Regions from separate parts of the Alteromonas infernus genome, predicted to be linked through region 2. Evidence: predicted binding sites of a transcription regulator. Region 2 holds the regulator's gene; each other region holds the start of a gene.

Region 1 (11,032 bases), 270 kb from region 2:
GCGGGCATTGCGTTTGTCGGTACGTTAGTTTTAGTCACTGTTCAACAAGCGAAAGGTAAAAAAGACTGGAATGCGCTGCTTTCTTTGAGCCCTAAAAGTTACGCAAACGATACCGTGGCCCAAACCTACTATGACGACGCCACGCATATTGCGCAAGCCAAGCTTGCGCTTGCCTGCGAACTGGCACGCAATAGAACGGCATTAACGAGAATTAAAGATGCATCAGCAAGTCTAGAAAATATCGCTAATACCACCCACCAACAAGCAGAAAGCACAAGCGCAGCGGTGGTTCAGCAAAACCAAGCAACACAGCAAATTGCATCGGCAGTTACACAAATGAGTCAAGCCATTCAAGAAGTGGCAGAGCGGGTGGAAAGTAATGCTATAAGTGCTCGGTCTGCGGCGGAAAACGTGGCAACGGGGAATGAAAAAGCCGAGCAGGCAATGCAGGCAATTGTTGCGCTGCGTGAAGCCGTAGAGTCAATTTCAACAACGGTAACTGAGCTTGCTCAGTCCACCAGTGATATTGGCGAAGCAGCCAATATCATCTCTACAATTGCAGAACAAACCAATTTACTAGCGCTGAATGCTGCTATTGAAGCCGCAAGAGCCGGTGAGCAAGGCAGAGGCTTTGCTGTAGTTGCCGATGAAGTCAGAACGCTAGCCTCAAAAACCCGGGAATCTACAGACAAAATTCACAATATTATTAATGAATTAGCAGAACGCTCTGAGCGAGCCGTACGTGTCTCGAATGAAGGGTTAACATCGGCTGAACACGGCAGCGCTATTGTTGAAGAGACCCGTGGGGCGCTATTTGAGATAAACAGCGCGGTGAAAGGGATAGCTGATGCTACGGTTGAAATGTCGTCGGCGGTTGAAGAGCAAAGCACGGTAGCAGAACATATCAATCAGCAGCTAGTTGAAGTTGCCGATGGCGCCTCGGAAACACAGCGTTCGTCAGAGGCCTCATTGGCGGCGAGTCACGACTTGCGTGCTACTGTAAATCAAGTTCACGAGCTAATTCTTCGTTTTAGTACAAACGAGAAAGAGGGAGAGTAACTTCTCCCTTTCTAATGTCGTGACTAATTACTGTTAAGCCCAGCGTGCAGGCCCCGCTTGTAAGCTGCGATGGCTGGGAACAACGACACCAAGTAGGTACAGCCTAATATGAGCAATACTATGATGACACTGCTTTGACTAAATAGTGGGCTTGATAAAAATAACCCGTACGTACTGCTTAGCCAAGGTTTGAACATGCTCATTAATACGGCAACCAGTGCGATGCTTAATGCTGCGCTAACAATAGTGAGTAGCATTGCTTCTAGCTGGATCAGTAACAGTAGAGTAAACGGGCCAGCGCCAATTGTACGCAATACGGCAATCTCCTGATAGCGCTCTCGCATTGTTGCTAACAGCATGGTTGCCAGGCCAATAAGGGCGCAAATCACTATTAAACCTGACAAACCTAATAGCAAGGCCTCTACATTTCCCATTATCTGCCACAATTCAGCCAGTGCCATACCAGGTAAAATTGCCATTAGTGGCTCTTTTTTACTCTGATTAATTTGATATTGCAGTTGTAATGCGGCTGCGCGGTTTTTCAGTCCTAGCATGACGACAGACACAGATTCAGGTGTAAATGCGTCACTATCATAATTGTCTTGAGTAGGCTCTTTATGTTCATGTTCATGTTCATTTGTGCTGTGACCGTTAAGAAAAGCCGTTTTTTTACGTAACCGTGATGTATGCGCAGACTTAGGGCCTGAATGGGCTTTCTCTAACCCTTGTAATGTGACATACACCGCTTTATCTACTGGCGTTCCCGTTTTCTCGAGGATACCTGAAATAATAAAAGGGTGATCGTCATGGTTATTAAAAGAGACACTTCCAAGGCCGTGAGAAACAATTATCTTATCGCCAACCGTGTAGCCTAGTGAATCCGCAACATCAGCGCCTACAACGGTAGATAAAGGCTGCTCAAATACACGCCCTTCTGTCAGGGCTAAAGCTTGCTTGTCACCGTATTTAAAGTGTTCAAAAAAGCGGTTTGTCGTTCCTATAACTCTGAACCCTCGGTGAGTGTCACCTAATGAGAGGGGAATTAGCCAAGAAACCTGTTTATTCGATTTTAGCGACGCCACACTTTTGTAATCAATACCTTTAGTAGGCGTACCGATATTGAACACTGAAGACAGCAATAAATTCAACTGGCCGCTTGGGGCGCCAACAATTAGGTCAACGCCAGAAACGGTGCGTGTAAAGCTTGTTTTTACTTGGCTGCGAACAATATCTACACACAGCAGTAAGCTAATGCTAATGGTTATGCTTAAAAGGGTGAGTAACGCGGTTGTTTTTCTGCGTTTCAAGCTTTCGATGGCAATAGTGCTTAGCATTACAGGCTCTCCTGCTTAGGTTTGCTTGTATGCTTTACTGCGTGCGGTGGTTGTGTCGTTGATGGGAGGCTTAGTTCAGAAATACGACAATGGCGGTCAAAATAGCGTTCCATCGCGTTATCATGACTTACAAATATCATGGTGCTGTCACTAGCGACCTCTTTCAGTAATGCCATAAAACTGTCACGGGCATCTGCATCAAGCGCTGATGTTGGCTCGTCCACAATTAATAGTTGAGGACTATTGATAAGCGCACGGGCTATTGCCACACGCTGCTGCTGTCCAATACTTAGTGCATCAGCTTTGGCATGTAAAACATGGGAAGGTAGCTGTAACCTATCAAGTAACTCACAGGTATTAGCCAGAACCTTTTGGCTACTATTGCCTTTACCTGAGAAATACGCGGCTGCGCTAATGTTTTGTGCAACCGAGAGGTAGGGGATGAGATTGAACTGCTGAAATACCACACCAATATTACGTGCTCTAAACTTGTCTCTTTGTCGATTAGATAAAGACGAGAACGGCTGTCCTAGCAAGGCAATGCTGCCTGCCGTTGGAGTAAGGGTGCCACAAAGTAAATTCAGTAACGTACTTTTTCCGCTACCAGACGGGCCGGAAAGAAACATATGCTCACCGCGTGATACTTGCCATTTTTCAATATTGAGTATCGGAGTGCTTTCTTTCGAATACGCAAAGTTTACATGACTAACTTCAATGGCGCTTTTACACTGAGTAAGAGCGCTCTTATTATTTATTATATTCACGCTAAGCCCAACCTAGGTCTTTGTTGTTATATATTGCAAAAGCAAACGATGCGCTCACTTGTACTAAAAGCAAGTTACCGCTTTGAAGTAATGCTATCAAATCACAATTGTATCAAATAGCATTTGGGTAAAGCGGCGCTTGCTCTTGTTATTTGCTCATTATAACGACGTGTTAGGCAAGTTAGCTTAAGGAATGTTAGCCATTAGCTTGAAGCTTTACCACTTCGGCGCTCTCATCTTCTAACACGCTTTCTGCCGTTGCGCCTTTAAAGATTTTGCTAATTTTATCTTTGTTCTTCGACAGCATAATAGTGAGCTCTTCCACAGTGCTATCGTCTAATTTGATACCTTTAGCCTGAATGTAATCAGCTAAGTTGTCTGCTGCATCGAGCATTTTGTCGTACTGATCAGCCTCTTTTTTATCGGTAGTTACCAATTTCTCTACCCCTTTGTGCGTAACAACATATTGTGTGGTAATGGCCATGGTAGGTCCCCCATTAGTTAAAGACATAAAAACTGTACAGCATTTAACTGTATAAATAAACAGTATTAAGGGGAATGTTTAGGTTAAATTTAGTCCGAAGGTAGCGTATTATACTTTAGTCTAGGCTGTGTGAACTTGTCACATTTACACGTTACGCTTCAGAATGCTTATGTAAGCTGAGGAAATTAAGTATATAGGGGCGGGCTTGAATCTTGACCGTATTCCATAAAAAGGACTTCTTTAAAGGTAATGGCAATGAACGAAGCAATTCAGCGCGATATTCAAGCTATAAACGCAATTGAAGCAATACCGCATATTATGGAAATCTTAGCCAGTACGCTTCGTTTACGGTTTATCTGTGTAGCCAGAGTAACTGAAGAGGCGTGGACTATGTGCTCAGTATTAGACAATGCTGAGTTTGGGCTGTCGCCTGGCGATGAATTAGAAATAGAAACCACATTTTGTCGAACGGTTCGGGCAAACAGAAAAGAAATTGTCATCAATCATGCGTCTGCAGATAATGAATATCGTGAAAACCCTATTCCTATTATGTACGGGTTTGAAAGCTATTTCTCCTATCCTCTTTACGATGCGAAAGGTGAATTCTTTGGCACATTATGTGGGCTAGACCCTGAGCCCCGTGAGCTGCGAACCGAGGCGGTTCACGGCCAAGTCAGTGCTTTTGCGAAACTGATATCCAATCAAATATTGTTGAACGATCATATTGAGCAAACGCTTACGCAGCTTAGTGACGCAAAAAATATGGCTCGTCTGCAAGAGCAGTATATCGCCATTCTAGGCCACGATATCCGCACGCCTCTGTCTTCTATTCAAATTGGTATAAGCTTTCTAGATGACGTAATCAAAGACAGTGAGGTTGCAAGTACGGTACAAGTACCGGTTTTTAAAGCGGTATCTCGCATGAAAAATAGCGTGCAGAGAATTTCGCGCTTGATAGAAGATACGATGGATTTTACGCACACCAGAGTAGGGCAGGGCTTACCGGTCAAATTAGCAGTATCTAATAACCTTAGTCAGCAGATAAATTATACCGTAGAAGAGTTAGCCACCGCTTTCCCCAAAAGCTCAATACGTATTCATGTTGATATTACGCGACCGTTAATTTGTGATGACAAACGGATTTGCCAATTACTATCTAACCTTTTAAAAAACGCGTTAATTCATGGCGATTTGTCATACCCTGTTTACGTGAAGGTCCTAACCAATAGCAACGACTTCATTCTTAGTGTACAAAACAGCGGAACGCCCATTTCTGATGATTCTAAGGCTCGTTTATTTCAACCGTTTTGGCGTAAAGAAAGCAATAGGCAGAATGAAGGTTTAGGATTAGGTTTATTTATAGCGTCAGAGATAGCAAAAGCCCACAAGGGTACGTTGGGGGTTAATTCTGACTACAATGGTACGGAATTCACGCTGCGTTTCCCCTTGCAAACCGTTTCTTCAAATATTTTCGAAAGCTAAGCCTGAAAACGCACTGGTTGATTAACACTTGTGCAATTGCGCCAGTGCACGTATAATGCGCGCCCTTACAGCCAACCTAACTCGTTCCTTGTCTCCATACAGTCGGCTGTACTGTCGAGGCTACAACCGTAAGGAGCTATAATGCGTCATTACGAAATCGTATTTATGGTTCACCCTGATCAGAGTGAACAAGTACCTGGTATGATCGAGCGTTATACTACAATTCTTAAGCAAGACGGTGGTCAAGTTCATCGTTTAGAAGATTGGGGCCGTCGTCAACTGGCTTACCCAATTGAAAAGCTGCACAAAGCCCACTACGTACTAATCAATGCTGAAGCGACTGCAGAAGCTGTTGACGAACTGGAAAATGCTTTCCGTTTCAACGACGTGATCCTACGTAACATGGTAATGCGCACTAAGACTGCTGTGACTGAGCCTTCTCCAATGATGAAAGAAGAGCCTCGTCGTGAGCGTCGTGACGATTCTGCACCTCGCCAAGAACGCGCAGAAAAGAAAACTGAAACCACTGAAGACAACGCTTAAGGAGATCACCCATGGCTCGTTTTTTCAGACGTCGTAAGTTCTGCCGTTTCACTGCAGAAGGTGTGACTGAGATTGATTACAAAGATATCGCTACTCTTAAGAACTACATCACTGAGAGCGGTAAAATTGTCCCTAGCCGTATTACTGGTACAAGCGCAAAATATCAGCGTCAGCTGTCTTCTGCGATCAAGCGCGCACGTTTTCTTGCGTTGCTTCCGTACACTGATTCACACAAGTAATTTGGCGAATATAAGGGTTAGCTAAGATGAATATCATCCTACTAGATAAAATCGCCAACCTTGGCGGCCTGGGCGACCAAGTGACTGTTAAGTCTGGTTACGCTCGTAACTTCCTTTTCCCACAGGGTAAAGCGGTTCCTGCAACTAAAGACAACGTTGAAAAGTTCGAAGCACGTCGTGCTGAACTTGAAGCGAAGATCGCTGAGCAACTAGCTGCTGCAAACGCACGCGCTGAAAAAGTTGCTGAGCTTGCTGAAGTTACAATCGCAGCTCCTGCTGGTGACGAAGGTAAACTATTTGGCTCTGTTGGTACTCGTGACATCGCTGATGCAATCACTGCAGCTGGCGTTGAAGTACAAAAAGCAGAAGTTAAACTACCTACTGGTACTCTTCGTGAGACTGGTGAGTATGACATCGACTTACAACTTCACTCTGACGTTATCACTTCAATTAAAGTGATCATCATTGCTGAAGCGTAATCGCTGACGTATTTGAAAAAAAAAGCCGCTCTTCGAGCGGCTTTTTTTTTGGCCTAAATTTCATGTCGAGTATCTTGTTGCTTAAAAATAAGGGTAAAGCGAAAGTATATTGGTAGACAATTTTAAAAGTGCTTTCTGCAAATCAACTATCTAAATAGACAAGTCGTCACTACTCACTCTTCCACTCAATTACACTCAACGATACCTTCTTATTGGCTTGTTACAAATAATGGGTGGTGAATTGCAACTTACTGTTTAGACTGTGGACTTCCGTCACAAAGCTTTTATAAGCGAAGAATTAAGGGACTAAAGCAAGTGAAGCAGTATATCGCCATCTTTTTTATATCAACCTGCATGCTAGCTGGGTGCGCAACACCTAATCGAATAACAAGAGTTGATGATAGCAATGCGATAGTCGTTTACACCGATGAAAGCGGGTACGAGGACAGATTCAGCAATATTTACGACGGTTTTAAAGCATACCCCGTCACGTGCACTAATGATTGCTACCCGGCGTCTGCCGATATTGAATGTGAAAGCGACATGCAAAATTGTCAGTTTGTTGGCAACAACCCGACAGTGAACACGCACACCGGCTTTAACGTTACCTGGTTAGGGCACGCCAGTTTTCTGCTCAACACCGCAAGTGGTGAGCAAATACTTATCGACCCTGTGTTTGGGCAGTTTGATTGGCCCGTTAATTGGGCTTTTCGATTGGCGGAGGGGTTCAGCCGCAACGAACCCGCTGAGGTAGGTGAAGACAAACTCGCTCAAACCGATGCGGTAGTCTATTCCCATATTCATTATGATCATTTTAATAAAGCCGATATTGCCGAATTAGGCACAAAGCCCGAATATCTTGTTCCGTTAGGTTTCGCAGAGCACTTCCCTAATAGAGGCTATACGATTAAAGAGATGGCGTGGTATACGAGTAAAAAAACCGGCAAAACCGCTATACATTTTGTGCCCGCTCATCACTTCAGTAACCGGATTTGGGTGCCCTATTTATACGAGGATGACAATGCAACATTGTGGGGCGGTTGGGTCTTTGAACATGAAGGGAATACTTTGTTCTTTGCGGGGGATACAGGGTATTCACCACATTTCAAAGATATTAAAGCCCGCTTTGGTGACATAGATGTTTGCCTGTTACCCATAGCGTCTTATTTCAGCGAAACCTCACCTAAATGGTATCGCAAGGTTCACACCACGCCAGAGGACGCTATTGTTGCTTCCCAAGACCTTGGCTGTAAAGTCGTCGTGCCTTGGGGCTTTGGAAATGCTAGTTGGATGATGGGAGATAAAACCTCGCATTCTGCGCTATTTCGATTGATGAAAATGAAGCAACAGCTAAATACAACAATACCGTGGGTTATTCTAAATGAAGGCGAGCAGGTATCTTTTTGACAGCTGATAAGATTATCTTGCGTAGCTCTAACGGAGTGGTTATTCTTTAATCTAATAAGGAATGCTTTTATATTCAGGGGATGAATTTGTTAAAGTTTGGAAGTGCCGCTTTAATTTTGTTTTCGATAGCGCTCTGCACTTACGCAGGGGTTTTCATTCACTTATCTAGCCAGAATCCCACTCGCGCGCCTGCCCCTTTCACCACGTGCTTAGATAATTGCACTATGAATTTGGAGTACCGGGTTTCTGAACCCTTTCAGCGCACAGTGGTGCAAAATACACTCAATCAAATTTTTACATCTTATATTGAAGAAGATGTGGGGTATTACGTTTCTTGTAGCGACAAACGCTGTAGGCTTTGGGTGTATGTAAACATGCCAGCAAAATTAGATCCGATTCTTCACCGTTTGGAAAATGAAGTGACACCATTACTGGACACAGATTCGCGCTATCACATTGATAACGAAGATAATGAAAGGTACTCCTTATATACCTATAGTCCAAAGCACTCGACTAACGCGCCTTAAGCGCGATTTTCGCGCACTTCTCACGCCATTCATCATCCAGAACAGTGAGTTGAGCCAGCTTTCCAGCGAGTGCTTTGTCGGCTTTGGTGTGAGCACACTGCATTAAAGTGTGAATGTTAACGGTGTCGTCTTCACGGTGAAGCAACGCTACCTCGCCACCCACGTTAATAACTCCTGTTTTAATAACACGGTAGTACCAACCAGTAATACCGCGCTCGCCCACAAATCTGTCTAAATTCGGAATGTTAAAACGCTGAGAAATCTTACTGCAAGGTGCCCGAGGCGCACTGACTTGTAACTCAACGTCGCCAAATTTCCAGATATCGCCGATATAAACGGTGGCATCGTCCATGCCCTCTACACTTATATTTTCGCCAATACTTCCTAATGAGAAGTCGCCCTCAGGGAAATGTTTTCTTAATGTAAGATAATTGGTCGGGTTGAATTGATGCAGTACCTTTTCAGGTCCTCCGTGAAGGCGTGTATTAGCTTGTTGGTCTTCATCGGTTCGATCTATGTGAACCGTAAGCGAGTTAACCGGGCTTTTGACAATGCTGCTTGGGGCTCCGCGAGGGCCCAGTGGCTTTGGCTTTCCGGCAAATAAGGCGTCAACACTAAAGGTAGGCAACATGGTCTCTCCCCAAAAATATTTTTGTCTATTTAAACCTTTCTACTATAGGGTACGACTAACCTTATAACACTCTTATACCAGTCCGCATAGATAATTACACAATCAGCGAGACTTAAAATGTTCGTAATCGCGACGTGTTACCGCAGGTATAGTGGTTCTACATCAAGGTGACACAACAAAGAATACGGACATTTTAAACTCGCCCTTCGGGAAGGTCTGGCAAGCTTCTGAGTGGGCAATTATCTATGCGGATTGGTATTTTGCTAATCAGTACCACGAATAACAAAGAGAAAATAATGGAACACACACAACAACGTGTTGTACACGCCAATGTGGTGTTCGGTAACAAAAGCGAAAATGAGCTGATATTAAAAGCGAAAAGTGGCGATAAACACGCGTTTAGAGCACTTTACGATGAGCATATTGGGCGCGTATACGCATTGTGTTATCGGCTTACCGGTGAAAAAGGGATGGCAGAAGATGCCGCGCAAGAGGTCTTCATTCAGCTTTGGAGAAAACTGAATAACTTTGATGGTCAAAGTCAGTTTTCTACGTGGCTGCACAGCGTAACCGCGAACATCACTATTTCTTACATGCGCAAGCAAAAGGGCTGGGTGCAACGCATGTTCAATTTAGAGAGTAGCGGTATCAGTGAGATGACAGCACAAAGCAGCAGTACTGACATAGATTTAGAAGCATTGGTTATTCGCCTTCCCGAAAGGGCAAGAATGGTGTTCGTACTGCACGCCCTTGAAGGTTACCGCCACGAAGATATTGCAAATATGTTGAATATGGCAGTGGGGTCGAGCAAGGCGCAGTTTTTCCGTGCCAAGCAATTATTGAAAGGCTTTATGGGAGTCGATGATGAGTGATTTTGATCAAAAGCTTGCTCAGCATATTTCTGGGTTATCCAAAGAGAAGCAACCCGAGCGGGACCTGTGGCGAGGTGTAGAGCTAGGTATAGCATCGGCTCAAGACGCCCCTTCAAGCGATGACGCTTCGTCATCTACGGTTACATCAAGACAGTGGATGGCGATAGCCGCAAGCGTTTGCGTAGTCACGGTATTATGGTTCGCTGCCCCCTTTGCGTTTAACGCTGATGAAAGTCGAAGCGATGGCTATGCGCTGATTGACGCAATGAGCATGCAACAGCAGCAACAAGTAAACAGTCTGCTAGCAAGCTATCAAAGTACGCCTGCACTTACTCAGGACTGGCAGGAGCAGTTAAAAGAATTAGACGATGCCGCAGATGTTATTAAAGCGGCGTTGAAAGACGATCCAGATAACTCAGCATTGATCAAAATGCTGCATCATGTATATCAACAGCAAATTGCCTTAATTGAGCGAGTGCACGCGCCAAAGTGGCAGCAAATTTAATAAGGGCTTTAAGATGAATATAAATATGAAAAATACATTATCGGAAACATTTACGCACACGTTCAGCGCGTCTATTGGAGCTAAGCTTGTACTGGCTACTACACTGCTAAGTCTTGCCACAGCAGCGTTTGCAGGTGAAAAGGTTGATAAAACTATCGATACATCGTCATCGCCTAAAGTCGATATTGAGCATATAGACGGGAAGGCTGATATCCGGGTGTGGGATAAACCCCAAGTACGGGTGACGGGAGAACTTGGCGATCAAACGGAAGAGTTTATTTTTGAAAAACGCGGCGATGTGGTCGTTATTCACGTAGAGGTAGAGCGCCACTCAAAGAGTTGGTACCAGAAAGGTCGAGATGGAGATGACCTAATTATTTACGTGCCGGCGGCGAGCGACCTTCACTACACTGCAGTGAATGCAGATATAAATGCCAAAGGGATAACCAAAGCGGTAGATGTAGAGGTCGTAAACGGCGACGTTACCCTTGAAAACATTGGTGAGCGCGTTGAGGTTGAGTCTGTAAATGGCGATATTGTGTTAAAGAACATTAGAGGTCGGCTAGAAGCAGGAACGGTTAACGGTGATATTGAAGCTACGCACGAAGGAAGCTCGCCGGTAAGTTTTACATCTGTGAATGGTAAGCTTGATATCGCATCGAGTAGCCCGGACTTGTCAGTAGAAACGGTGAATGGACGAATTGAC
Region 2 (11,032 bases):
AGCGCGTATTTATGAAAGCCAAGACGATGCGGTAGCGGGTATTTTAGGTGACGAAGTAAAAGCAGGCGATGTGGTATTTATTCGCTACGAGGGTCCGCGCGGCGGACCGGGCATGCAAGAAATGCTTTACCCAACCTCTTACCTAAAATCAAAAGGCTTAGGCAAGCACTGTGCATTAGTTACCGACGGCCGATTTAGCGGTGGTACTAGCGGCCTGTCTATTGGTCATTGCTCTCCTGAGGCGGCAAGTGGTGGCGGTATTGGCTTAGTTGAAGACGGGGACAAGATTGAAATAGATATCCCTAACCGAAGCATCAACATCGTTATTTCCGATGAAGCGCTCGCCGAACGCCGTGCAAAAATGGAAGCAAGCGATAAACCTTGGAAACCTAAGGATCGCGTTCGTGAAGTCTCAACATCGCTTAAAACCTTTGCAGCGCTAGCAACCAGTGCTGATAAGGGTGCGGTACGTGATGTAAGCAAACTGGACGATTTATAATGGCAGGCCAGCACGTTAGCGACCACGAATATCTAAGAAAGATTTTACTCGCTCCCGTTTACGATGTGGCTGTGGCCAGTGAGCTTTCTTACATGTCACTGCTATCTGCGGAACTTGGCAATGATATTTTCCTAAAGCGGGAAGACCAGCAGCCGGTTAAAAGCTTTAAACTGCGTGGTGCCTACAACCGTATTTGTTCACTAAGTGAAGCTCAGCTTAAAGCCGGGGTTATTGGTGCTTCTGCCGGTAACCATGCGCAAGGCTTGGCGTATAGCGCAAAAATGAAGGGTATTCAGGCAACCATCGTTATGCCGGAAACCACCCCTGACATTAAAGTAGACGCAGTACGTCGCTTTGGTGGTGAAAACGTGAATGTGGTATTGCATGGCACCAGCTTTGACCAAGCCAGTAACCATGCTAAAGCACTGTGTGAGACCCATGGCTATACCTTCGTACCGCCGTTTGACGACCCTGATGTAATTGCAGGCCAAGGTACGGTTGCGCGAGAGCTATTAGAGCAAAACCCACACCTTGATATTTTATTTATCGCCGTGGGCGGTGGTGGCTTAGCTGCCGGGATTGCCGTGTATTTAAAGCAGCTAAAGCCCAGCATTAAGATTGTGGCGGTGGAGTCTGAAGAGTCGGCGTGTTTCATTAAAGCGAAAGCACAAGGCGAGCCTACGGAACTGGAAAGCGTCGGTATTTTTGCCGATGGCGTGGCGGTCAAAGTCATGGGGCAGGAAACCTTTCGTTTATGTAACCGTTTAATTGACGAAACCATTACCGTTACCAATGATGAAATTTGTGGCGCAATTAAAGATATTTTCGACGACACCCGGGTTATTGCTGAACCTGCTGGCGCCCTTTCTGTGGCCGCTATTCGCAAATACGCTAAGCAGTACGACTTGAAGGGCAAGAAGCTTGGTGGCATTTTGTGTGGCGCAAACATCAATTTTCATACCTTACGCTATGTTTCTGAACGCTGTGAATTAGGCGAGCAGAAAGAAGCAGTTTTTGCGGTAAAAATTCCTGAAACCAAAGGCGCTTTCAAGCAGTTTTGTGAGTGCGTGGGGGCTAAGGCCATTACCGAGTTCAATTATCGCTATGCCAGTGAAAGTGAAGCGCATATCTTTGTAGGCGTGAAGCTTAAAGGCGGTCAGCAAGAGTTTGCTGCACTGCAAGGTGACCTTGAGAGCAAAGGCTATGACTGCGTTAATTTAAGTGACAACGAGCTGGCAAAACTGCACGTACGTCATATGGTTGGTGGTCGCCCACCTACTATCTTGAACGAGCAGGTATTTAGCTTTGAATTTCCGGAGCGCCCGGGAGCATTGCTGAATTTCTTAAACACCTTAGGCGAGCAGTGGAATATTACTTTATTCCATTATCGCAACCACGGTGCAGCCGAGGGGCTAGTGTTAGCTGGCTTTGATATTGCGCCTGAAAGCCGGGATGACTTTAACCAGCACGTCGCCGAATTAGGTTACAAGGTGGAAGAAGTCACGGATAATCCAGCTTATCGTTTTTTCTTGTCTCAACCCGCCTAAATTAAAACGCTGAGCGCAGGCGCTTGGCTTTTCAAGTTATCGCCTTGCATTGTTTCACGTTAAGCCATGGTTTACCGAGAAGCGATACAAGGCGGCATTACAACGAGCCACTTTACCTTTAAGTGAAAAACGGCTTACTTTTTACCGGTGTCAAACAAAGGTAAAGGGTGCACAAAAAAGCCCATGCAGCAGCATGGGCTTTTTACGTTTTGATAGATAGTGTTAATGGCGAGCTTTAATTAGTTTGACCATTAAGCGCTACATTCTCTAAATGTTGCATCATTTCAGGCCATATTAGCGCCATTACATCTTGTCGAAGCGCTTCACATTCTTCAGAGTACTTTAGGCTGCCATCTTTTTCAGAGTCTAACCAATGGTTTTCTTTAAGTGCGCCGATAAAGCTAGACAGCACGTTCTTGTCGTAAAACTCTGGTGAACTTAGCCCGTACAGGGCGGATAAACGCTCGGCCACTTGTTTACTCTCACGCTCTAAGGCGCCTCGACTAATTACCTTTTCTTTATCAAGAATGGTAAGCACAACGGCATAACGCTGTAACGTTTCCTGCATGCAGCGGCTTAACAGCCATGCAGAATGGAATTGTTTACAGTGAGCATCAGGGGGCAATAGCTCTTTGTCTTTTTGACGCAATAACCCATTATTGAGCAGTGCGGTAATCAGTGCGTCAGTATAAGCAAGAGCTTCATCTTGGGTTAGATGCAAGAAAAGCTCTTTTTGCAGTAAAGGATAAAGTGCAGCAATTAGCTGAAGTATATCGTTCTTAGTCGTGCCTTTTTTCGCGAAAACAGAGGCCATAACAAGACCTGGGATCGCAAATAAGTGCAAAATATTGTTGCGATAATATGTCAGGTAAACCGCTGACTTAGGCTGCGGGCTAATTAACCGGCCGTAGTCATCTTCTTTAATATCAAAGCGTCCGAGTTTCAGCGTATCGCGCAGCAATGCTTCTGCCGTTGAATCAGGAATGGTGGCGTCGTCACTAAATGGAACAGCTTTAAACAAATCCATAAAATCGCCAATAGACTGTTTTAGCTCGGCCTCACTCATGGTTTGTGTTTTTGAAGAGAGTAAACACAGCGATGTAAGCGCCATACCATTTAACGCGGCTGCGCGGTTAATTCGCGTCATCACGTTATTAGCAAGTTCATTAACCGCAGGCGTTAACCACGCAGGCTTCTTCTCGGGCTCAGCATCTCTACAGTCGCGCCAGTTAGGCACATGGCTTTCAAGGAACTGGTTCAGCGCAATGGGCTCACCAAAGTTCACATATCCGTGGCCGTAATTTTTAAGTTTACGAATAGCAGAGAAGACTTGAAGGTTTGACTCTTTTTTCTTCTTAGACCCTTTAAGTTCGTTAAGGTAGCTTTTCACTTCCATCACGTTTTCATAGCCAATATAAACAGGCACGATGCTCACAGGGCGATTCACCCCTTTCAACATGGCTTGAATGGTCATGGCTAACATGCCGGTTTTCGGCGGAATAAGACGACCTGTGCGGCTACGACCGCCTTCAGGGTAGTATTTCACCGAGTAGCCTTTGTTGAAAAGTAGCTCTAAATACTCTCTGAAAACAGCAGTATACAGCTTGTTGCCTGCAAAGCTGCGACGCAGGAAAAACGCACCGCCACGGCGGAACATTTTACCTACGGGCCAAAAGTTAAGATTAATACCAGCTGCGATATGGGGCGATACCATGCCTTCGTGATAAATCACGTAAGTGAGCAGTAGGTAATCCATATGGCTGCGGTGACACGGCACATAAATAATTTCATGTCCGTTTGCAGCAAGTTCGCGAATTCGTTCGGCGTGCCCTACGCTTATGCCGTTATAGATTTTGTTCCAGATACGCGTAAGCAGCCTGTCGCCAAACCGGATAAGGCCCTCGCGATAGTCTGCAGCAATCTCGGTAATGTATGACTGGGCGCGCGCTTTTGCTTTGTCGTGAGATACTTTTTTGCTTCTGGATTCCTCGGCAATGGCGCGGCGTACGGCATCAGACCCCAATACGCTATTATTGAGCTCTTGACGCTCTAATAGCGTAGGGCCCGTCATACTTTGGCGCTTTCTCTGAAAATGCGTACTGGCAACCCGAACGAGCTTATGAGCGATACTCTGATCGCTACCGTGTTGGTTAGACATGGCGCGCGCCGAAACGGCCTTAGAGTAATTGATAAAGTTGTCACGGCCTAAAAACAGCACGATGAATAACTTGCGCAACCAGCTGGGTGCAGCCTTATCAGCAATAAGGTCGCTCAGTCCCGGGTTACCGCGTCCTGGTGCTCTGCCCCATGTCACATAAACCGGCACAACTTGTAAATCGAGATTCTCATGGTCTCTGTGCAGGTGGAAAAGGTCTGTAAAGACTTCTTCAATTCCCGTGTCTTTTGCCGACGAGCGGAAAAGCGGTTGTGTTTTTCGCAAAAACAACGTCGATGAATACTCTCTCCCTGCCAGCGTTAAGGTCTTAGTTGGGCTGGGTAAGTCTAGAGCTTGGGTCGACATTCTCAATGCAAGTTGGTCTGTCACTGAGTTGGTGGGAAGTAGATAAACGATAGGTTTGTTTTTATCTATTCCTAATTCGGTTTCAACGTTAACTGGAATACTATGGGCTTTAACCAGTAACTTTACAGGATAATGAAATACCGACAAAAGGGCTTTTCGCATCCACGACATGAACTATGTAATCCTATGAAATAAAAACAAGGGGAGTGTAACACAATCGCGTCACAATCTCGCGATAAGCCAATATCATTGCTTTACTTGCTGTAATGACTTCATGTGATTGAACAAGTTCAAAGATAAGCGAGGATTCCCTCAATCTCCTTATTATAAAGCGTGCTTTTTATACTTCATTAGAAAACCAGCGGAATTTAATAGCGATAAGGTTTTTTTATTACTATTTTTATATTAAGTGATGCTAATGAGATAAGAGTAGTGGATGACGAAACGCGCTTAAAAACGATTGATGACTTTATGCTTAACAGCGAAGTACCACTAGACTTAGACGATTTAATGCTTGTCTTAGCCGGTGCATTCCGGGTACCTATTGCGTTAATCGGTGTAGTGGGCGAGTTCGAAGAGACGTTTAAAGCGCGTTTCGGCACTCAGCTTAGCAAAGTGAGTAGAGAGCACTCCTTCAGTAGTTTTGTCGTTGATGAGCATAATCAAGTAGTGATAGCTGACGCGCAAAATGATCCTCGCGTTAGCGATAACCCACTTGTCACGGGTGAGCCCAATATTTGCTTTTACGCTGGGACGCCAATAGAAATAAATAAACAAGTTATTGGTGCAGTGTGTTTAATTGATACGGTGCATCGAGAGTTTGATGACAAGCACCTAGAGGTACTTAATAAAATTGGAGCGCTCGTTAGCCAACATATATCACTTTCTAAAGAACATGAAGCGCTTAAGCGAGAGCATGGACTAATTGAAAAATCGCCCATTGTATTGGCCACGTGGCGCTACGATACGTCTTTAAGGTTGGTGTACATTTCTAAAAACAGTGAACGTGTACTGGGAGTATCTTCTCAAGATTTATTGAGCGGCGATGTCGAGCTGAGCGACGTTATCACTCAAGAAGCCGACAACGACTTCACCTTTGCTATGCAAGCACACATGGAGGGTGTAGAAACTCACTCCTGTCGCCTTCAAATTACTACGCCTACACGAACAATTTGGGTGAGCATGATATCTACCGCTAATTTTCGCGAAGATGGTATTGTGTACTCTGTACAGGCATTTTTGTTTGATACCAGCGACCAAAAGTACGTAGAGGATAAGCTAAATAAAACTAACCAGCGCATGCGTTTACTTTTGGAAGCGTCTGAATTGGGCACTTGGGACTGGAATTTAGCTGCCGACGTCAATCAAGTTAACAAACGCTGGTGTGATATCGTTGGCCTCGAATATGAGTATTACGATACAAGTGCGCGCTTTTTCCGGCAGCTCATACACCCTGCTGACTATGTTCAGGTAGAAAAACAGCTTAATGATCACCTTGTTGGTAAAAGCAAAGCATTTAATACCAGCTTTCGTATGAAGCACACTGACGGGACTTGGGTGTGGGTAGAAAGCTACGGCAAAACTGTAGAAAGCGACGCACAGGGAAAGCCTATACGCATCGCAGGCATCCATCGAGATATAACGCAGCGAATGGAAAGTGAGCTTCACGAGAAAAAGAAAACCCAGCTTCTACAATTTATTAATAAGACCCGCGCTTTTTATCTTCAAAATAATGATTTAACGATGGCATGCCAGCATGTTTTGCCTGAACTTATAGATATTTCTGATAGTCAGTTTGCGTTTATTGGGCAAATGAAAGGCAAAGAAGCATCTGCAAAGCTCTTCATTCACGCTATATCAGAAGTAGTGTGGGACAGCAGTAGCTTTTCTCAATATACAGAATATAAAAAGCGGAACTTGTATTTTGACAATTTCGACAACCTGTTTGGCACCACAATATTGACGGGCAAGATTACGATTAGTAACGTTTCTGGTGGTCATCCTAATGCAAAGGGGGTTCCGAAAGGACACCCCCGCATTAGCCGATTTCTGGGGCTGCCTATTAAGGTGAAAGACCGCGTAGTCGGTATGATCGGGTTGGCTAATAAATTTGACGTCTACACCGAAGAAGATGCGGAGTTTTTACAGCCCCTATTAGACGCGCTAGCGGGTCTTTTTTATGCAGTAGAGTTAGAAGAAGCGCGCGCTGTTGCAGAAGAAAAGTTGCGTCATCTAGCGATGACTGACTCTCTGACGGGGTTGTTCAATCGGCGTGCATTTTTAGATGAATGCATCAAATTATCAGATTACCACGGCAGTGGATGTGTTGCTATCGTCGATATCGATCACTTTAAAAAAGTAAACGATACCTATGGACATGATGCAGGCGATCAAGCCCTCATAACTGTTGCCAGAAAAATCGCTAAACACAATCAGCCACCGAATGTCGTCGCGCGACTTGGCGGAGAAGAGTTTGCGCTTGTCGTTTTAGGCAAAGAAAAAAGCGAAATTAGCGCGCAATTAGAGGCGTTACGTGTCGCGGTTGAAGAGACGATAGTCAACTACAAAAGCGACACAATAAACCTATCGATAAGTATAGGCGCTACCTTTATAGAAGATACCTATGGTGCCGATTTTAGCGCACTCTTATCAATTGCAGATAAGTCGTTGTATGAAGCTAAAGAGCAAGGTCGAAATCAGGTTGTTTGGGGATAAATGTAAAAGGCGCTTGTTCTCTATGCTGTGGAATAAAACGAAGGTATCGGAAAAGACGCGCTAAGTGCTTGTTATTTGGTTTTAGGTGTATATACTTACAGGAACTGTATGAACAGACAGGTCTTTTATGCGCCCACTCACAGCTCGACAAACTGAAGTTTTAGAACTTATTAAAACAACCATGCAAGAAACGGGAATGCCGCCTACGCGTGCTGAAATTGCCCGTCAGCTTGGTTTCCGTTCTGCCAACGCCGCGGAAGAACACTTGAAAGCCTTGGCGCGTAAAGGCGTGATTGAAATTTTGCCGGGTACGTCGCGAGGTATAAAGCTCAATATTCCTCTGGACAATGAAGCTGAAGAGGAAGAAGGCCTGCCTTTAATTGGGCGTGTAGCTGCTGGAGAGCCTATTTTAGCTCAAGAGCACGTTGAGTCTCATTACAAGGTAGACCCTGCCCTATTCCAACCTCAAGCAGACTTTTTACTTCGTGTAAACGGTATGAGTATGAAAGACATCGGCATTTTAGACGGTGATCTGCTAGCTGTGCATCGCACGACTGATGTACATAATGGACAAGTGGTGGTAGCTCGAGTTGATGAAGATGTTACTGTGAAGCGTCTAGAAAAACGCGGTCGCGAGGTATTACTTCATGCTGAAAATGAAGAGTTTTCACCGATAAAAGTTGACCTTGCAAATGAGCCCTTCGCAATCGAAGGTATTGCAGTAGGCGTTATACGAAACGCTGATTGGATGTAAGGTTTTAGCTTCTTTGATCAAAAGCGGTGCATTAGCCGCTTTTTTTGTGCCTTTTACTCCCCGTTTTTGTTCTGCTTTAGGCAAATTAGGTTTGAATATCCTATTCCTACTAGAAATCCTTGAATCCACTATTGTGCGGTAGATTTCTCTTTATTTCGTCCATGAATACCTCCCGCGACAGCTATTACAAAATATAAGCACTGTTTAAAACTGTCGTTCAAGGTGGATTAACTTGTCTATTTAATAGCAAGTTAAAGTAACATCGACGTTGTCTCCACGTTCAAAATGGGCGTTTGATTTACTGCGCGTTTGCACATTCTAAAGCTTACTTCCTGCACACCTCATCTTATGCTGACTTTTAATCAAATGATTAAATATTAACCACTTCGTTAAATTTTTAATAGAAAAGACTAGACGGCACGACATTATTGCGCAATTCTTATACAGAGATTAACAAAATAATAACAATGACTCTAAATTTGTTTTACAAGTTGAGGTTATGGGTCAATCGTTCGCAATTCATTTGGTAGGGTTAGCGCAAAACAAGATAGCGCCTTTAGCCGTACCATTCCGGAGGTGCTGAGTGAAACAACTAACGACCGTATTGGCAAGGTGGTGCGCAAGCCTACCATTTTTGCTTTTCTCTTCATTGATTTTCGCGCAAGAAGCAAGTGAAGAAATCTCTTCACTTAATTTACGACGCGGTGCTACCGACATTAGTGGTCAGGTTTACGACCTTCATATGTTGATGTTCTTCATTTGTGTTGGCATTGCGGTGGTCGTGTTTGGCGTGATGTTCGCGTCTATGTATCTACATAGAAAGTCTCGTGGCGCTAAGCCCGCTAACTTTCATGAAAATGTAAAAGTAGAAATCGCGTGGACCGTTATCCCTTTCCTTATTCTCGTTTTTATGGCGGTACCGGCTGCAAATACGCTAATCGCGATGGAAGATACCACTGAACCCGATATGACAGTGTTGGTCACAGGGTCGCAATGGAAGTGGCATTATAAATATATGGACAGTGACGTGGAGTTCTACTCGCTGCTTGCCACACAAAGAGAGCAGATTGAAAACAAGTTTCAGAAAACCGATAACTACTTACTTGAGGTTGACCGTCCACTAGTGATACCTACGGGCAAAAAAATACGATTCCTTATTACCTCTGACGACGTTATTCATTCGTGGTGGGTTCCAGATTTTGCCGTTAAGAAAGATGCCAACCCTGGATTTATTAACGAGTCATGGGCCAATGTAAATGAGCCCGGCATTTATCGCGGACAGTGTGCTGAATTGTGCGGAAAAGATCACGGTTATATGCCCGTTGTGGTTATTGCCAAAGAGCCCGCTGAGTTTGATAAGTGGATGAGTGAACAAGAGGCAATGGTTCGTCAGGCAAAAGAAGAAGAGCAGCGTCTCCTTTCTATGAATATGTCGATGGACGAGTTAATGCAAGAAGGTGAGCGTGTTTATAACGCGACTTGCGCAGCATGTCATATGCCCAATGGTGAAGGTCTCCCTGGCGTGTTTCCAGCACTCAAAGGCAGCAAAATGGTCAAAGAAGATCAGCAAGGCCATATCGACATTGTGCTTCACGGTAAGTCAGGCACGGCCATGCAAGCCTTTGGCAAAATGTTAAGTCTTAAAGAAATAGCAGCTGTTGTTACCTACGAGCGAAATGCGTGGGGTAACAACACAGGTGACATGGTTCAGGCTAAAGATGTCAACGCTGTTGCGAACGGAAACTAGGAGCAGATCATGAGCAAAGCAACTGAAGTTATTTCGCCAGATACCTCTGCGCAACACGATGATCATGAGCATCACGACCATATTCCAAAGGGGGTTACCCGTTGGTTGTTTACCACTAACCACAAGGACATAGGCACACTCTATCTATGGTTCGCCTTTATCATGTTCTTAGTGGGCGGTGCGATGGCAATGGTTATCCGGGCTGAACTGTTTCAGCCTGGCTTACAAATTGTTGAACCAAATTTCTTTAACCAAATGACCACAGTGCATGGGCTTATCATGGTTTTTGGCGCGGTAATGCCTGCTTTTACCGGGCTTGCTAACTGGTTAATCCCCATGATGATAGGTGCGCCAGATATGGCATTGCCTCGCATGAATAACTGGAGTTTCTGGATCCTACCCGGCGCGTTTCTCATACTGTTAAGCTCGCTGTTCATGGAAGGCGGTGGTCCGGCATTTGGCTGGACGTTCTATGCGCCACTTTCCACAACATATAGCGGCGATTCCACAGCGCTGTTTGTGTTTTCGGTTCACATAATGGGTATTTCATCCATTATGGGTGCGATTAACGTCATTGTGACGATTTTCAATATGCGTGCCCCTGGCATGACCTGGATGAAAATGCCGCTATTTGTGTGGACATGGCTAATCACTGCATTCCTTCTTATTGCCGTTATGCCAGTGCTAGCAGGCGCGGTAACCATGGTATTGACCGATAAATTCTTTGGAACAAGCTTCTTTGATGCAGCAGGTGGCGGTGACCCCGTCATGTTCCAGCACATTTTTTGGTTCTTCGGTCACCCTGAAGTGTACATAATGATATTGCCGGCCTTTGGTATTATCTCGCAAATTGTTCCTACTTTTTCCCGTAAAAAGCTATTTGGTTATGCTTCTATGGTTTATGCAACCGCGTCCATTGCGCTGTTGTCATTTGTTGTTTGGGCTCACCACATGTTTACCACGGGCATGCCGGTTTATATGGAAATGTTTTTCATGTTTGCCACCATGCTTATTTCGGTGCCAACTGGCGTAAAAGTGTTTAACTGGGTGGCCACTATGTGGCGTGGCTCGCTAAGTTTTGAAATGCCGATGATGTTTGCGATTGCCTTTATCGTGCTTTTCACCATAGGCGGGTTATCGGGACTTATGCTTGCGATAACGCCAGTTGACTTCCAATACCACGATACCTACTTCGTAGTGGCTCACTTTCACTATGTACTTGTGACAGGGGCCGTCTTTTCCATCATGG
Region 3 (11,032 bases), on a different contig from region 2:
AAAATGCCCTTACCCCTGCTTTTTTCAGAACACGGCAGCATGCTAGGATTTAAAAATGTTGAGTCTGGGCCGCTTAGCAATATCCACCAATCTCATAGTATTGTGAATTGGCTGCGCGAGCGGGCACAATCAAGAGCGAAAACCATGGACGCCAACCACCTTCTATATTTGGTGCGCGCTTGCCAGCTTTTTGTTGCAGGCCATCAAGACAACATGAAGCAAGGGCTTTCAGCTATAAAGGCTAAAACCCTGTTTATACCCGCCCAAACTGATTTGCTTCTTATGCCTTATTTATCGCAAAGTGCACACCATGGCTTAACCTCTTTGGGTAACAACAGCAGTTTAACAACCTTAGACGGTAAATTAGGACACTTAGAAGGGGTGGCCAATATTTCAGCCCAGGTCCACGCAATTCAACAATTTTTAGAAAATGATAAGGCAGCAATGCAATGAAAAAACTTAATTATTCTTTACGTCTAGCTCTGTCTGTATCTTTGCTGTCTGCAGGCTCACTAACGTTAAGTACCCTTGCCGGGGCGCAAGACAACCTGCCCAACCTCTCTCTCGACCTAAAACATGTGACCGTCTCGGGGCTTTCTTCAGGTGGCTATATGGCAACCCAATTTCAGTTGGCGCACAGCGACTGGGTAAAAGGTGTGGGCGTTATTGCTGGCGGCCCTTATTACTGTGCGCAAGGCGACATTACCACAGCCCTTGCACAGTGCGTAAATAAAGTAGAGGGCGAAATCAGCCTTAACGCGCTGAATAAAAAAGCAAAGCAATACGAAGCAGAAGGTAAAATCGCCTCGCTTAATAATATGAAAGGCGCAAAAGTCTGGCTTTTTCACGGTACGCAAGACACCAGAGTCATTGCACAAGTCAGCGACTTACTGTTTGAACAATACAAACAGTGGACAGACACTCAAAATATTACCTACATCAATGACAAGCCCATGGCGCACCTTTTTCCAACAAAAGACAAAGGCGTGAACTGTATGAAGTCTGAGAGCCCGTTTATTGGAAATTGTGACTATGATGCAGCGGGTGCCATGCTTTCGCATCTCGTTGAAGGTGTCTCTGCGCCAGATGAAACACTATCAGGGGTGCTACATTCGATAAATCAGCAGGAAATAGCCAGAAGCGATGCTAAGACGTTGGCGAGTGAAGGCTTTGTTTACGTGCCTGAAAGCTGTGCTAAAGGCGAAACCTGTAGAGCTCACATTAGCTTTCACGGCTGTAATCAATATGCAGATGCCGTGGGCGATGCTTACACCATGCAAACTGGCCTTAACGCGTGGGCAGACGATAACAACATTGTGGTGCTTTACCCACAAACTAAAAAGTCTTTGTTTATGCCACTAAATCCACAGGGCTGTTGGGACTGGTGGGGCTACGCTTCAAGCGATTACGCGAATAGAGATGGCGCGCAAGTTCGCGCAGTAAAAGCAATGCTGTTTTCACTCAATAGCGACACGCCAACTGTTGAGACTCCAGGAGGTACGAATGAATAGACGCACAGTATTTATTACAGGCGGTGCAAGCGGTATTGGTTTGGGGATTGCGGAAGCGATGATGAAACAGGGTCACCATGTGATCATCGCTGACATCAATGAACAGGCCGCGAAAGAAGCAGTAATTAAACTTGCGCATTTAGAGGGTTCGGCCAGTGCGGTGGCCGTTGATGTGTGTGACGCACAACAAGTCGCAGCTTTGCCAGAAGTACTGGGCAAACACACTGTAGATGTACTGATTAATAACGCGGGAATTCAGCACGTTTCTCGCATTGAAGATTTTCCAGCGGATAAATGGCAGCAGTTGATTAATATCATGCTGGTAGGCCCCGCCCTTCTGACTCAAGCATTTTTACCGGCAATGCGCGAGCAAAATTATGGCCGCATTATTAACGTTGGCTCAATCCATTCTTTGGTGGCCTCGCCTTACAAGTCTGCCTACGTGGCAGCCAAACACGGGCTGTTGGGCTTTTCAAAAACCATTGCCCTTGAAACCGGTGACTGTGATATCACTATCAATACCCTTTGCCCGGCCTATGTAAAAACACCGCTTGTCGAGCAGCAAGTTGCCGCACAGGCGAAAGAGAATAATTTGACCGAAGAAGAGGTGATAACAAAAATCATGTTAGAGCCCATGCCTAAAAAGCAATTTGTGAGTGTTGAAGAGCTTGCTGATACCGCAAGTTTTTTGATGTCGCCTAGCGCGCGTAATATCACCGGGCAAACTGTGGTGCTAGATGGAGGTTGGACCGCGAGATAAAAAGGCAGCAAAGTGAGCTGCCCTATTAAGCTGAGCTAATCCCTAAGGGGCAACCAAAGCCTGATTTCGATACTGTAACGGGCTCAGGCCTTTTATTGTCATAGCGTATTGAACAGTCCACTACTCCCAAAGCGATACGTAAATGGCAACCATTTCCTCAATCGTAGGAACTCTCGGGTTATTGTTAGGTGAGCCGGACGCCAACGCCTGTTCAGCCATGGTTGAGGCTAAGGCAAAAAAGGCTTCTTTATCGATGCCAAAGTCAGCGGGCGTAGGCACCTGTAAGTCTGCGTTAAGCATCTTTAGCTCGTTGATCAGTTTTTGATTTGCCATATCATCTGAATCACCTTGCGTAGCTATCCCCATCGCACGAGCGCATTGAGCATAACGTACTGGGGCACTGGGAATAGAAAATGCGGTAACCGCGGGTAACAACATAGCATTAGACAACCCATGAGGCACATGAAACGCCGCGCCAATAGGGCGACTCATACCGTGCACTAAGGCCACCGATGCATTTGAAAACGCAATACCGGCAAGCGTTGCTCCGAGCATCATCGACTCTTTAGCGGCGTTATTTGAAGGGTCGGCAAACACAGTGCGCAAGTTAGGTGCAATTAGTGCCATTGCAGAGAGTGCCTGTGCGTCACTGTAGAGGTTTGCTTTGCGGCTGACAAAAGCTTCTATTGCGTGTGTGAGCGCATCAATACCGGTATCAGCGGTAACCCGGGCCGGTAAACTCTGCGTTAGTGTATAATCTACCAATGCTGCAATAGGCATAAACCCCAAACCTACGCACAACATTTTTTCGGTAGTGACTTCGTCAGTAATAATAGTGAAACGAGTCACTTCCGAGCCCGTTCCGGCGGTAGTAGGTATAGCAATAATAGGTATCCCTGCTTCATCGACGACACGCGGAAACTTGTAGTCTTTCATTTGACCGCCATGCTTCCCGAGTATGGCAATAGCCTTCGCGCTATCGATTGGGCTGCCTCCTCCCAATGCGATAATACAATCGTAAGGTTGAGTATTGAGAGCATCAACGCCTCTGGAAATTGACGCTACCGTCGGCTCAGGGACAGTATCTGAAAACACATCAACCGTTATCCCAGCGGTTTCCAAGATATTCACGATGGCCGCGCTATAACCTAACTCGACCATTACCTTGTCGGTAACCAGTAACGGATTTCGGCAATTAAGCCCTTTCACAGTATCAGCAACACGCTCACTTGCCCCTTTCCCTATGTGCATCACCCTTGGCAGAATAATTTGATGAGACATTGTTCCCTCGCATTGATAGTCTTTATTTAAGCTGTGCCTTATTTAAAAATAAATAAGGCAAATGGATACGGCGGCTCTCGCGCCTGCGCTCACGCCCTTCTCTCAAAAACGTTAAGCCAGCATACCTAGCGCTGCGCTCAAAGCAATGGGAATGTAAAATTATTGTTACCCACCTTGAACTGGTAGCAAACGTCTACACCAACAGCGGCAATACACTACACAGGCTAAATGCGATAAAAATGTTCGAGAGCGCATTGGCTATCGCTTTACACTTTTCTTTTGTAAAACACTTGTGCTAATGTCCAACGATTGGAAATGAAAGGACATTAGCATTCCATGCCCTATCAAACCGTTGCTTTAATTGGAAAACCTCAACACGCTGCCACCCACGACACTTTGAATAGTCTTGCCGACTATTTGCTGGCCAAAGGGTGCAAACTGCTTGTAGAAGAAAGTATTGCTGAAGAGCTTGAAACTGAAAATCTAAAAAGTTGTAACCTAGTCACCATTGGCAAAGAGGCCGATCTTGCGGTTGTTGTTGGTGGCGATGGCAGTATGCTTGGCGCCGCTCGCGTTCTCGCCCGCTTTGATATTCATGTGGTGGGCGTGAATCGCGGTAATTTAGGTTTTTTAACTGACATACATCCTGATGAAATTACGCAGCAGTTAGACCTCATATTCCATGGTGAGTGCGTTGTTGAAGAACGCTTCTTACTTGAAGTTGAAGTTTACCGTCACGAAAAGTTAAAAAGTAACAACTCAGCAGTGAACGAAGTGGTGCTTCACCACGGGAAAGTTGCTCACATGATGGAGTTTGAAATTTATATTGATGAGCAGTTTGTATTTAGTCAGCGCAGTGACGGCCTAATCGTCGCCACGCCAACGGGCTCTACCGCTTACTCACTCTCGGCAGGCGGCCCGATAATAATGCCAACGCTCGATGCACTTACTTTAGTGCCCATGTTCCCTCATACATTGAGCAGCCGCCCTATCGTTGTTGATGCCGACAGCCAAGTATCAATGAAAGTGTCTAAAGTGAACAGCGACTCTCTTCAAGTGAGCTGTGATAGCCATATAGTACTCCCCGTACTACCGGGTGATGAAATTCGCATTAATAAAAGCGCAGATAAGCTTCATCTTGTTCATCCAAAAGGTTATAGCTATTTCAACGTGCTGCGCAAAAAATTAGGCTGGGGAAGTAAGCTTTATTAAACAAACACGCTGTTGACGAAGCGATTTCCTGCATTTCTTACACTAGCCTGTAGCATTTTCTTAAGCGCTACAGGCTTGAAAAATAAAGATTTTTTAATCTTCCGCAAAATCTTCTTTTAAATCCGTCGCTTAGCTCATCAAAGATATTCGGCATACCTGTTGCAACCTCAATTACAAGCTGTCGGCGTTAAGCAAAAATGCCTTGCCGCATTTTAAAACCGTCGCCGATATTTATATTTAGTAATAGGAGATATCATGAGTAATACCAATATCAAATTTACAGCCCCAGGAATGGATAACGATGCCGCTGCCAAAACAATTAAGGTATTGGATCAACGATTGGTCGCGTTATTAGATTTACAGCTCACACTTAAACATATTCACTGGAACGTGGTAGGGCCAAACTTTATCGGTGTACATGAAATGCTCGACCCCCAAGTTGACGCGGTGCGTGAAATGACAGACACCATAGCCGAGCGTATCGCAACATTAGGCGGAGTGCCTAAAGGCACGCCTAAAGCGATGTAGGGACGCAGTTGGCAAGATTATGAATTAGGTAAAGGCCTAGTACTAGATCACCTGAAAGCGCTGGATGCTGTATACGACGGTGTAAATGGCGACCACAGAAAGGCATTGGAACTTCTAGGTGAGATTGATCCAGTGTCTGAAGATATGATTACTGGTCAGCTTGCCGATCTTGAGCAGTTCCAATGGTTTGTTCGCGCTCACATTGAATCAGGTAGCGGTGAATTACAGCAGTAATTCGCGCTTTGTTAATAGCTTTTGTTAAAGGGCTATACGACTGACAACCATTTATGGTGGCCATAGTAAAGGAGAGCTAACGCTCTCCTTTTTACTGTATAAAAAACCTTTCCTCTATTTTTCTCATTTCACGTTACACATAACCCCAATTTTATCGAATAATTATATCCAATTGTTTTTATTGAAAATAATAAACTTTTAGTTACTAATTCATAAAATTTACTGCGACTTACCTTTACAGCACCAAATACTGTATATATTATCAGTTACTGTATATATCATCATGTTCAACTTTTTCGAGTGTGGTTATGTTAGCGCATCTTTCTATTTCAAATTTTGCAGTTGTTAAGCAGTTATCGGTTCATCTTGAAAACGGCCTTACCGCCATTACCGGTGAAACCGGAGCAGGTAAATCTATTGCTATTGACGCCCTGAGTTTATGCTTAGGCGAGCGAGCAGACGCCAATGCGGTGCGTAAAGGCAGCACCAAAGCTGAAATCATTGCTCACTTTTCACTTAACGGTAATGTGGCAGCTAAAACGTTTCTTGACGAGCAGGAATTAACGTCTGACGAAGATGAAAACAGCTGTTTTATTCGGCGGGTCATCTCTAAAGAAGGTCGTTCGAAAGCATTCATTAATGGTGTTCCAGCATCGTTGCAGCAATTGAAAGGGCTGGGGCAGTTCTTGCTCGCCATTCATGGGCAAAATACCCACCTGCAGCTGTTAAAAGAAGATCATCAAAGAGAGCTAGTGGACAGCTACGCTCAACACGATGATATTTTAGATAATGTGAAGGACGCGTACTCACAGTGGCGAGATAAACAACGTACGCTAAAAACACTTCAAGACCAAGCTCAACAGCGTGAAGACCGTCTTCAACTTCTTACCTACCAGGTACGTGAACTAGACGAGTTTGCTATTGAAGAGGGCGAATTTGAAGAGCTAGAAACAGAACACAAACGATTAAGCAACGGTCAAAGCTTACTAGAACAAGCGCAAACTAGTGTTTATAACTTGTATGAAAACGATGAAGGTAATGCCCTTTCGGTTATTCAAAGCAGCATTGAACGTTTAGGTGAGTTAGAAACGCACGACGCTAGCTTAACGCCCATTATTGAACTTTTAAATGACGCCTCAATCCAAATAGAGGAAGCGGCAGGTGAGCTACGCAGTTATTGCGACCACCTAGAGATTGACCCATTACGACTGCAGCAAGTAGAGGCGCGTTACGCAAAAGCGATGGATTTAGCGCGTAAACATAGTGTCATGCCAGAAGCCCTTTACAAACACCATCAAGAGCTAACCACAGAGTTTACATCACTTTCAGAACAAGACACATTGCTAGGCACTCTCGAAGGTGAAGTTGCCACGGCCCGCGAAGATTACTTACAGACAACTAAAGGCCTTTCTGAAAGCAGACAACAAGCAGCCATTAAATTAGGCCAAGATATAGAAGCGCAAATTCGTCAAATGAATATGCCTCATGCAAAAGTAGATATTCAAATTCAATACGACGAATTTAAAAAACCTGTTAGCACAGGTTTAGATACCGTTGAATTTAAAGTCTCGACCAACCCTGGTCAGGACGCCGACAAACTTGAAAAAGTCGTCTCTGGCGGTGAGCTTTCGCGCATAGGGTTAGCGATTCAAGTTATCGCGAGCGATCATAATGCTACTCCCACAATGATTTTTGACGAAGTCGATACGGGAATTAGCGGCCCTACCGCCTCTATTGTTGGTGGGCTTTTACGCAAGTTGGGTAAGCAGTCACAAGTTATGTGCGTAACCCATTTGCCTCAGGTGGCAGCTCAAGCTCACAATCAGCTATTTGTAACGAAATTGACCGATGGCGAAAGTACGGAAACCCAGATGCTGGCGTTAACAAAGCAAGATAGAATCGATGAACTCGCGCGGTTATTAGCAGGTGATAAAATCACTAAATCAGCCTTAGCTAATGCAAAAGAGCTGCTTAAAAGCGCTATATCGAACTAAAATGCAGTTGATTGGTCATAGTTGTCAATGTAGCATGCCTTCGCGCTTGCAATAAAACAGTCTCGAATTTCGCTTAGCGACGTTCGCTGGCACTAACAAAGGCAATACTGGACAAATTAACGAATGAAGTTGCAACACCTATTAGTAATTCTCGGCATCACACTAACATCAACCGCTTGCTCGAACTGGATTTATAGAATCGACGTTCCTCAAGGCAACTTTCTCGACCAAAGAGACGTTGAAAAGCTTCGGGTTGGCATGACAAAAGAGCAAGTCATTTATGTATTAGGTAATCCTGTCGTTCAAGACTCATTCGACGATGATACTTGGTACTACGTTTACGATATGAAGCGCGGCATGAAAAAGCGCGGCGAAGATTTTCAAAAACAAATGGTGATAAATTTCGTAGATAATAAAGTCACCACAGTTGAAGGTGACTTTGAGCTCTCCGAAGATTTCAATACCCCACTTGATAACTAAGTAACGTGAAGAAGGTAGCGCTCTCCCGCTACCTTTTCTGTTTCTACTTACTCTAATAGTGACATTTATTTTGTAGGGTAGTCAGCGGTTTAACATAAGTGAGTTTTGCATGGAACATAGTTTTTGGCACAGTAAATGGCAAAAAAATGAGATTGGATTTCATGAACCAGAAGGCAATGCGCTTTTGGTAAAACATGCTCACGTGCTGCTTAGCGGTGGCGAGCAATCGTCTCACCCTATACGCATATTTGTTCCCTTATGCGGTAAAACTCGCGATATTGCTTGGTTACTCTCTCAAGGAGTAGAAGTCGTCGGTGCAGAACTTAGCGAAGTTGCAATCACGCAGCTGTTTGAAGAGCTAGGCGCTATACCTACTGTGACTGAAACCGAACATGGAAAGGTTTACGCTAAAGACGGCTTGGCTGTGTTTGTTGGTGACATTTTCAAGCTTTCAGCAAAGGATGTAGGCAACGTTTCAGGCGTTTACGACCGAGCTGCATTAGTCGCACTGCCCAGTCAGCTGCGTGCGCAATACGCTTCGCATTTAATGGAAATTACTCACAAAGCGCCTCAACTTATTATTTCTTTTGAGTACGATCAGGATGAGCTCGCTGGGCCGCCATTTAGTGTAAATGAACACACAGTAGCGTCGCTTTACGCTGATAGTTACGTACTCAATCGCTTAGAGCGCTCAGTTTAGAGGGCGGTTTAAAAGGCAAAGTAGACGCAGAAAACCTTGTCTTCGAACTCGTCGCTAAATAGCGCTATAAAAGGCGTTCTTAGTTCGTGTTTGTAGCAATTTAGTTTTTACCTAAATTGCTTTGGTGCTGCACTCAACCATAGCAGGTACAAATGGGCTAGTTTCGCATAAATCTGCATGCTAAGGCGCCCTATAGCTCTACTAGCATTTCAACACCAAACAATATTGCGCCTATTAACCCACCGACAATCGTGCCATTAATGCGTACTTTCTGTAGGTCTCTGCCGATATTGAGCTCCACCTGCTGCGCCATTTCACGCTCACCCCAACTGTTAATAGTGTCGCGAATATGACGTGTTAAAAACTCCGCCAATTCGGGTGCCATATACTTCGCGGCCTCACCAATGTGCTTATTAAACGCTTTGGCAAGATCACTATCTTGCGTTAACGTTGTACCTAAATCTTTCAATAAGGCAGACACTTTCGTCTCAGCTTTACCGTTTTGCTCCTCTAAAGAAGTTACAAGCCAATTATGAAATTTTGCCCACGACTGGTGAACATAATCTTTTAAGGCCGGATCGTTAACAATCTTATCTTTATAGCCATTTACCTTTTGTTCCATCAACGGGCTATGCTGCAATTCGTACAAAAATTCATGAACCTGTTCATCGAAAGCGTGGCGAATGGGGTGATGTTCGTCTTGGTAAATATCTTCTAAAATACTCGAAACCGCCTTAACCGCTATCAAGGCCCCTTGTTCACTTAACCAACCGGATGGCAATAGCTTTTCGATTCTGCTGTATTCTGTTTTTAACCATACAACTAACGTATCTGCGATATAGACTTGCGTATCAGGCTCAGCCAATAAATTTGCTAATTTCCCTAGCACCTTGTCTAACACCACTTGGTGCTGACGCTCTTTTGTTACTGCCCCTAATGATGTGGCCATTAATTGTCTGAGATCGAGTTGGTTAATACCCTTTTCTGCCGTTTTAGCAATAAATGTTTTAACCGGTTTATCATCTAACACTCGTAAAACACCAGCAAAGGCATCGCATAAAAACCGACTTAGCCGTGTGGCGTTCTTATCTACCGATAGCCACCTCCCGGCACCTTTAGCAGGGTCACTATTGCGAATAAGGGTTTCAATGGCTTCAGGGTGAAAGAACTTCTCTTTAACGAAAAGGGATAAATTGTTAGCAATGACCGACTTATTACTGGCTACAATATTTGTATGAGGAATAGGATATTTTGCGGGTATAGGTTTAAATAAGGCCGTAACTGCGAACCAGTCAGCAAGCCCCCCAACCAAGGCGGCTTCACTCGCCATCTTTATCAAACCGAGCCACCAAGCACCTATCAAGCTCGGGTAGAATTTGGTCATTAGTATTGTGAGAATAAATACACTTGCGGCAAACACTAAGCAAGCCAATGCAAGCCTTTTCGCTCTATTCAATTGTAGGTATTTATCCGTCATTCACTGCTCCATCTACATTACTCGGTTTTTATCGCCGACCGTTACCTTTGTATCATTTTCTATTACAAATTGGCTCTTTAGTATCAAAGGTAAATACTTAAATTAGCCACGCTGAGAAAAAACCAAGCAATCGGTTTACTTCACGCCTTTCTCTGTAGCCTTAATGACTTCGTCACGTAATTTCAGAAACTTATTTCCCCGTGCACTTCTCTCGCAATGCAAACAATGGGCCTATTAATCCAATGCGAGGGGGCCAACATTTTTCATTCTGGCGGACGGAGTTTAAAAAAGAAAATTTTAAAACGGACACACACTTTCTTTTCCTAGTACCTACATGGTGTACAAAGTGGACACACACTTAATAAAGTAAAAACTTCATCCATACTCGTTTACCACGTACTGGCATAAGTGTCTGTCCACACCTGTACTTTTATACTTGCTTGACGCGTGTATGCATAAGTGTCTGTCCACAACTGTACTTCTATATTTGCTTGTCACGTATACACATAAGTGTCTGTCCACAACTGAACTTCTATACTTGCTTGCCCCCTGTACTCATAAGTGTCTGTCCTCATCTGTACTTCTATATTTGCTTGCCACCTGCACACATAAGTGTCTGTCCACACCTGTACTTCTATATTCGCTTGAGGTGTGTGCATATAAGTGTCTGTCCCTTTCAGTACTTTAGTGTGGCTCGGAAGTAGTGGTCAAATTCACTACTCGTTGGGAGATAAAGCTATAAACTTGTGTATTGTGCGACACACTCGTTTAAAGCCTTGCGTGATATAAACATAACATACTGATTTAAATGAATTTTACAATTTGGCATGGTTAGTGATACTGCAAGGGGTAAAG

Evidence for each region. Region 2 encodes LexA, which represses DNA repair genes until DNA is damaged. Its sites were predicted from a motif close to TACTGTATNNNNATACAGTA; they were not measured.
Region 1: a site for LexA is predicted at 3,687-3,706, ahead of ACX5J7_RS02015 (YebG family protein). Genes of this name have one in related genera too.
Region 3: a site for LexA is predicted at 5,775-5,794, ahead of recN (DNA repair protein RecN). Genes of this name have one in related genera too.

The regions. Positions count from the first base shown of each region.
Region 1 is NZ_CACSIG010000008.1:20,230-31,261, reverse strand. Features, by position in the region: gene ACX5J7_RS02030 (methyl-accepting chemotaxis protein) at 1-1,059, shown strand, start outside; gene ACX5J7_RS02025 (ABC transporter permease) at 1,083-2,393, opposite strand; gene ACX5J7_RS02020 (ABC transporter ATP-binding protein) at 2,393-3,157, opposite strand; gene ACX5J7_RS02015 (YebG family protein) at 3,354-3,641, opposite strand; gene ACX5J7_RS02010 (GAF domain-containing sensor histidine kinase) at 3,897-5,123, shown strand; gene rpsF (30S ribosomal protein S6) at 5,265-5,666, shown strand; gene rpsR (30S ribosomal protein S18) at 5,678-5,905, shown strand; gene rplI (50S ribosomal protein L9) at 5,932-6,384, shown strand; gene ACX5J7_RS01990 (MBL fold metallo-hydrolase) at 6,739-7,791, shown strand; gene ACX5J7_RS01985 (MOSC domain-containing protein) at 8,305-8,949, opposite strand; gene ACX5J7_RS01980 (RNA polymerase sigma factor) at 9,246-9,821, shown strand; gene ACX5J7_RS01975 (hypothetical protein) at 9,814-10,326, shown strand; gene ACX5J7_RS01970 (DUF4097 family beta strand repeat-containing protein) at 10,340-11,032, shown strand, end outside.
Region 2 is NZ_CACSIG010000008.1:291,597-302,628, reverse strand. Features, by position in the region: gene ilvD (dihydroxy-acid dehydratase) at 1-499, shown strand, start outside; gene ilvA (threonine ammonia-lyase, biosynthetic) at 499-2,046, shown strand; gene plsB (glycerol-3-phosphate 1-O-acyltransferase PlsB) at 2,282-4,738, opposite strand; gene ACX5J7_RS03240 (sensor domain-containing diguanylate cyclase) at 5,000-7,282, shown strand; gene lexA (transcriptional repressor LexA) at 7,410-8,036, shown strand; gene coxB (cytochrome c oxidase subunit II) at 8,620-9,783, shown strand; gene ctaD (cytochrome c oxidase subunit I) at 9,793-11,032, shown strand, end outside.
Region 3 is NZ_CACSIG010000084.1:32,323-43,354, reverse strand. Features, by position in the region: partial or broken gene ACX5J7_RS19165 (E22 family MetX-like putative esterase) at 1-453, shown strand, start outside; gene ACX5J7_RS19160 (extracellular catalytic domain type 2 short-chain-length polyhydroxyalkanoate depolymerase) at 450-1,511, shown strand; gene ACX5J7_RS19155 (3-hydroxybutyrate dehydrogenase) at 1,504-2,271, shown strand; gene ACX5J7_RS19150 (iron-containing alcohol dehydrogenase) at 2,392-3,552, opposite strand; gene nadK (NAD(+) kinase) at 3,889-4,764, shown strand; partial or broken gene dps (DNA starvation/stationary phase protection protein Dps) at 5,020-5,526, shown strand; gene recN (DNA repair protein RecN) at 5,835-7,520, shown strand; gene ACX5J7_RS19130 (outer membrane protein assembly factor BamE) at 7,644-8,000, shown strand; partial or broken gene tmpT (thiopurine S-methyltransferase) at 8,110-8,762, shown strand; gene ACX5J7_RS19120 (DUF445 domain-containing protein) at 8,891-10,177, opposite strand.